Natronosporangium hydrolyticum: one gene and its partner. The protein of the gene in region 2 interacts with the protein of the main gene of each other region in a pairwise test. Links are inferred from orthologs where the notes say so. Each region holds a gene or a part of one and is shown on either strand. Other genes may lie near its edges.

Evidence for each region.
Region 1: the proteins of eno (region 2) and rpe interact in binary tests that used the Escherichia coli proteins (3 or more experiments, as listed by UniProt). The link is inferred for Natronosporangium hydrolyticum from one-to-one orthologs.

What each region holds. Positions count from the first base shown.
Region 1 is NZ_CP070499.1:2,817,608-2,820,787, reverse strand. What follows is about bases 194-3,059. They hold rpe (ribulose-phosphate 3-epimerase), read right to left. Parts: upstream 2,030-3,059; coding sequence 1,358-2,029; downstream 194-1,357. Other genes in these bases: JQS43_RS12405 (FHA domain-containing protein), read left to right, coding at 2,138-3,059; JQS43_RS12415 (GGDEF domain-containing response regulator), read right to left, coding at 359-1,333. Also shown: more of JQS43_RS12405, read left to right, coding at 3,060-3,180. UniProt on the Escherichia coli protein: Catalyzes the reversible epimerization of D-ribulose 5-phosphate to D-xylulose 5-phosphate.
Region 2 is NZ_CP070499.1:5,017,561-5,020,745, forward strand. What follows is about bases 260-3,130. They hold eno (phosphopyruvate hydratase), read right to left. Parts: upstream 2,402-3,130; coding sequence 1,118-2,401; downstream 260-1,117. Other genes in these bases: JQS43_RS22670 (DUF501 domain-containing protein), read right to left, coding at 260-422; JQS43_RS22675 (FtsB family cell division protein), read right to left, coding at 419-1,033; JQS43_RS22685 (hypothetical protein), read right to left, coding at 2,538-3,130. Outside these bases: more of JQS43_RS22670, read right to left, coding at 1-259; more of JQS43_RS22685, read right to left, coding at 3,131-3,185. UniProt on the Escherichia coli protein: Catalyzes the reversible conversion of 2-phosphoglycerate (2-PG) into phosphoenolpyruvate (PEP). It is essential for the degradation of carbohydrates via glycolysis.

The DNA of each region.
Region 1 (3,180 bases), 2.2 Mb from region 2 along the record:
CTACCCGCGCAGACGGAGGGTGGGGAGGGCGTGCCCCGGGTGGACGTGCAGGCGCGATCGCGCCACGTCCACCCGTGCCCGCGCGCCGCTCCCATCCGGACTGTCTGACCATCGGCCGCAGCATCGCCGCAACCGCTGATCAACCGTCGGCCCTGGAGTCACACCAGGTCCACCGGTGGCTGGTTGCCACCGGGTCGCGGGCTGCCCTGGAGAGCACCTAGCCCTCAGGGGTCACCGCCGGTTCGGAATTTCACCGAGTCCCGCCAGCGCGTGGTGGGTTCTTTGGCGATTGTCCCACGCCGCGCCCGATTCGCCGAGTCAGGCGGAGAAGATCACACGACCGGCGGCGGGCCGACCGTCACCGGCTCCGCCGCCGGTCGTACGCCACGAACGACCCGGCCTCCTTCTTCGCTACGTTTTTCATCTCGGTCGCCACCGTGATCACCTCCCGGGGGTCGGAGAACTTCCGAGCCGTCGAGAGCGCAACTCCGACCGAGATCGAGACGAGGTTGGGGCGCTGAATGTTGCCGCGCCGGTCGACGATCTCAAGATAGCCCCGGTCCGCGTCCTCCGGATCGTAGATATCGTCGGCGGCCTTTTCGAAATCCTCCACCGCCTGCGAGGTGATCGGGCGGACCTGGTCGGGGAGGCAGACGATCACGAAGTCGTCGCCGCCGACATGACCGAGGAAGGCCGGCGGCTCGGCCTGTTCGGCCACGGCCTGGTGTAGGCAGCGGGCCAGCACTGCGATGAACTCGTCGCCGCGCCCGAATCCGTACGCGTCGTTGACGCTTTTGAATCGGTCAATGTCGATGTAACAAACGGCGAAGTCGGTGCCGCTGCGGACCCGGTCGCTCAACTCCCGCAAGATCCGGGTGTTACCCGGCAATCCGGTCAGCGGTGAGACCTCGCGGAACTCCTGCGCCCGGCGCAGCATCGACCGGACCCGCGCCACCAGCTCGGCGTTGTCGAAGGGTTTGACCACGTAGTCGTCGGCGCCGGCGGTCAACCCGACCACCTTGTCGACGGTCAGCCCCTTAGCGGTCAGCATGATGATCGGCAACGCTGAGGTACGCGGGTCGGAGCGCAGCCGGCGAGTCAGCTCCAACCCGTCGATCCCGGGCATCCGGACATCCACCAACGCCAGGTCCGGCCGGTGTTGCCGAGCCAACACGAGCGCCTGCTCGCCGTCGTGAGCCACCAGCACCTGGAAACCCTCCAGCTGAAAGTTGACCTCCACAAACCGGGCGATGTCGCGATCGTCATCAGCGACCAGAATTACTTCCGCGGGGGGCGGGGGTTGGTCCGCGAGGTGCTCCGGTTGATCAGTCACCGCGCCAGTCTAGAAGCGTTACGGTCACACCGCGTACTGCGCGAGCTCCCGCAGCCGGCGGACCGCCGCCGCCGGGTCGGCCGCACCGTAGACCGCGCTGCCCGCCACAAAGGCGTCCGCTCCGGCCTGCGCCGCCGCCTCGATGGTGTCGGCGTTGATCCCGCCATCAACCTCTAGCCGCAGGTCAAGGTGGCCGGCGTTGATGTGCCGGCGGGCTGAGCGGACCTTCGCCAGCAGCTCTGGGATGAATTCCTGACCACCGAACCCCGCCTTGATCGTCATGATCAACAGCAGGTCGAACTCGGGGAGCAGATCCAGGTACGGTTCGACTGCGGTATCCCGATCGATCGCCAGCCCCGGCCTAGCCCCGGCGGCGCGCAGATCCCGGGCGAGCGCCACCGGATCATCGCACGCCTCGGCGTGGAAGGTGACGATCTCCGCCCCCGCCTCGGCGTACCCCACCGCCCATCGCTGCGGATCAGTGATCATCAGGTGGCAGTCGAACGGCAACGAGGTCGCCTTCCGAAGCGCTGCCACCACCGGCTGACCGATGGTCAGATTCGGAACGAAGTGGTTGTCCATGACGTCGACGTGCACCCAATCGGCGACCCCGGAGATGGCCGAGATCTCGTCGGCGAGGCGCGCGAAATCGGCGGAGAGGATGCTCGGGGCGATGACCGGCGACTGGCTGCTCACCGCGACAGTCTAAGGACAGTCCAAGCGGGCCAGCTTACGCCCCGGTGCGCACGATCCCCGCCGGTCGGCCGATCGCCCGGCATGCCGGCGTACCGCATCATGGTAGCCGTGGCACACGTCCTCGAGCTGACTCTCAACGGCGAACCAACCCGCGCGCTCCTGCAGACCGATCAGGTCCTGCGGATCGGCCGGGACCCCTCCTGCCAACTGGTGGTCTCCGACCGCTCAGTCTCCCGACAACACGCGGAGATCGCCCGCACCGACGGCGGCTGGGTCATCCGGGACCTGGGCAGCCGCAACGGCATCCACCACGCGGGTGAGCGGAGCGAGACCATCCGGCTGACCGACGGCATCGAGATCCGCATCGGCAGCGCCCACGACGGGCCGCTGCTGCGGATCGGGCTCCCGGCGCCGGCGGCCGTAACCACCCAGCCAGTTCAACCGGCGGCCGACGCGCCCCCGACCGTAACCCTCTCCCCAGCAGAGCCAGCGCAGCCGGCACCACAACCGGCCGCCCCACCGGCAGCCGCTCCACCGCCCCAGCCGGCCGCTCCACCGCCACCACCGGCGCCGTCACCCGCCGCCGGCCGGCCCGAGCTGGCCGCCTTCGACGCCAGCGGCGTGACCAGCATCGGGCGCAGCAGCGAGAACGACGTGGTGCTCCGCGACCTGTTGGTCTCCCGCCGGCACGCCGAGGTGCGGCAACTACCCGCCGGCTACCAACTCACCGATCTGGGCAGCACCAACGGGACCTACCACAACGGACGCCGGATCGACCGGGTCATGTTGGAGCCTGGCGACCTCGTCTCGATCGGTCACTTCCAGCTCGCCTTCGACGGTGAACGGCTACACGAGCATCTGGACGCCGGGCCGGTGTCACTCTCGTCCGAGCAGGTCACCGTGGCCATCGGCAAGCACCGTATCGTCAACGACGTCAGCTTCGCCCTCGAACAAGGCAGCCTGCTCGGCATCATCGGGCCCAGCGGCTGCGGCAAGTCAACCCTCATCCGCGCCCTCACCGGACTGCAACAAGCGAGCGCGGGGCGGGTCAGGTACGACAACCGCGATCTCTACGCCGACTACGCCGAACTCCGGTACCGGATCGGCATGGTGCCGCAGGACGACGTGCTACACCGGCAACTCACCGTCCG
Region 2 (3,185 bases):
ACGCCAGGGCCGGCGGCAAGTGCGTGACCCAGCAGCGCGTGTAGGCACTTCACCCGGCCCGGCATCCCGCCGGCGGAGACCCCGGTGAGCTCCGGCACCGGCTCGATCGCCTCCCGGGCGACGAGGTAGCTGCGGTGCGCGGCCTGGTAGGCCGCCGCCAGGCCAGGATCCTCGGCCAGCCGGGCGGTCATCTCTTTCATCACCCCGCTCGCCTCCAACCGGCCACAGGCCGCCGAGGCCCGGGGGCAGGTGAGGTAGTAGAGGGTCGGGAACGGGGTGCCGTCGGCCAGCCGAGGCGTGGTCTCGACCACGTCCGGCAGCCCGCAGGGACACCGGTGCGCCACCGCCCGGGTGCCCCGCGGTGGCCGACCCAGCTGCGCCTCGACCGCGGCCAGGTCGGCCGGGTCGACCGACTCGTTCACGGGCTCTCCTCCGGCTCCGGCAACGACGGGTCGGCCGGATCGGCATCATCGCCGGGGGCGGGTGGCTCTGGCTCGGCAGGGCCCTCACTGGCGCTCTGGATGCTCAGCCACAGCGTGTCCCACCAGATCTCGGGTGGCGCCGGCACATCGTCCGGGTCGAACCCGGTCTCCGGCGGCGGCTGATCCTCTTCGGGCACGATCAGCAGCTGTTCTCCCGGTTCGCCGAAGTAGAGCCGGCGCCGGGCCTGGATCCGGATGTAGTCGTCGTCGGACCACAGGGCCGCCTCCGCCTCAAGGTCGGCGACGTGGCTGCGCTGCTGCTCCTGCGCCGCCCGCAGCTCGGCGATCTCTGCCTGCTGGGCGAGGTAGACGCGCAGCGGGAAGACATAGCTCAGACCCAGCGCCGCCAACACGAAACCGAGCACGACCGCCCGGGCGGTGAACCGGCCCCGGGGCCGCGGGGCGGAGGTGCGGGTGGTGCCGCCCGGCCCGCGGGCGTTGGGGCGCCGGGACGAGGTCGGCCGGGCGCCCGGCCGACCGGCGGCGGGGGTCGGCGCAGCGGCGCCTGGCCGACGCCGGGCGTTACCCGGTCGGGTCGACCGATCCCGCATCGCCACCTCCTCCCCAAGCCGCCGGCCAGCAGGTGCCCGGCTCGACGCCGATCGTACGACGGCAGTTGGTCGCTAAGACGACGCTCAGTCGTTACGGTACCGGGGGAACGCGTCGGCGCCCGCGTACCGCGCGGCGTCGTCCAGCTCCTCCTCGATCCGCAGCAGCTGGTTGAACTTCGCCACCCGCTCTGACCGGGCCGGGGCACCGGTCTTGATCTGCCCGCAGCCGGTGGCGACCGCCAAGTCGGCGATGGTGGTGTCCTCGGTCTCGCCGGAGCGGTGGCTCATCATGCACTTCATGCCGGCGCGGTGGGTGAGATCGACCGCTTCGAAGGTCTCGGTCAACGAGCCGATCTGGTTAACCTTGACCAGCAGGGCGTTGGCGGCGCGTTCGGCGATTCCGCGCCGGATCCGCTCCGGGTTGGTGACGAAGAGGTCATCGCCGACGATCTGCACCCGGTCACCGAGCTGGCCGGTCACCGTGGACCAACCCGCCCAGTCGTCCTCGGCCAGCGGGTCCTCGATCGAGACGATCGGGTAGTCCTGGCAGAGCTTGGCGTAGTAATTGGTCATCTCCTCCGCGGTGCGGGGCTTGCCCTCCAGCACGTAGGAGCCGTCCTGGTAGAGCTCGGTGGCGGCGACGTCGAGGGCGAGCACAATGTCGCTGCCCAGGGCATAGCCGGTCTGCCCCACCGCTTCGGCGATCAGCTCCAGCGCAACCTCGTTGCTCGGCAGGTCGGGGGCGAAGCCGCCCTCGTCACCGAGGCCGGTGCCGAGTCCGCGCTTACGCAGCACCGATTTGAGCGAGTGGTAGACCTCGGCGCCGGCCCGGAGCGCCTCCCGGAAGGTGGGCGCCCCGATCGGGGCGATCATGAACTCCTGGATGTCGACGTTGGAGTCGGCGTGGGCGCCACCGTTGAGAATGTTCATCATCGGCACCGGCAGCAGGTGCGCGTTGGGCCCGCCGAGGTACCGGAACAGGCTCAGCCCGGCCGAGCTGGCGGCCGCCTTCGCCACCGCCAACGACACCCCGAGCACCGCGTTAGCGCCGAGCTCGGACTTGTCCGGTGTGCCGTCAAGATCGAGCATCCGCTGGTCGATCAGCCGCTGCTCGCTCGCCTCGTAGCCGACCAGCTCCTCGGCGATCCGCTCATCCACATTGGCGACGGCCTGCTCGACGCCCTTGCCGGCGTACCGGTCGGGGTCGTTGTCGCGCAGCTCGACCGCCTCGAAGGCGCCGGTCGAGGCGCCGGAGGGGACGGCGGCGTGGGCGACCGTCCCGTCATCGAGCCCGACCGTGACCTCGATGGTCGGGTTACCGCGAGAGTCGAGGATCTCCCTGGCGACGATTCCTTCGATAGTGGCCACAGTCGGCTCGCTCCTGTCTGCCCGCTCAGTTGGGTGGCAGGCCGCCCCGTCGCGGCCACCCTGGTCCGCAGCAGAGCCTACCGGTGTCGCCGAGGGCCGGTGGCGTGACCCGGCCCTCGGCGACGAGTGATCCGGCTCATCCCCCGGCAGTTGCGGTGGGGGCAGCGCTCGGCGTGGGCGTCGGCGAAACGGTGGCTGCGGGGGCCGACTCCAGGTCCGGGCTGGCCGAAGAATCAGGGCTGGGCGTGGAGGTAGGGCTGGCCGAAGGCTCAACGCTAGGGTTCGACGAAGGGGCCGGACCCGAGGTCGGGGTCGGGGTCGGGGTCGGGACCGCGGCGGGGGCACCCTGCGGGTCCAGCCACCACGGCAGTTGCGCCGGGCACAGCGGGTAGGTGAAAATCGCGGACCCGTCCGGCCGGTAGGTCACCCTCGGCTCCGAGTCGGTGCGCGCGCCGGTGGTCGGATCGGTCACCGACCGGCAATGGTCCCAACCCAGATTGATCGGGTTGCCGTGCTGGTCAAGGAGCGTGACCTCGGTCAGCAGCCGCCCCTCGGAGTCGAGCGCGTAGACATCGACGACCTCCCGGAGCGGGTCGTGATTGCCGCCCCCGGCGTGGTGCACCGGCGGCGCCTGATGCCGCCGGTCGGAGTCGAGCCCCGCGACGTGCACAAGCCCGATCAATGCCACGAATGCCGAGCCGACGAAGACTGTCCGGCGGGGCCACTCTCGCAGCTGCGGGGTACGGCGGCCCAGCCACACCGAACCGGCCACGAAGACCGCGAG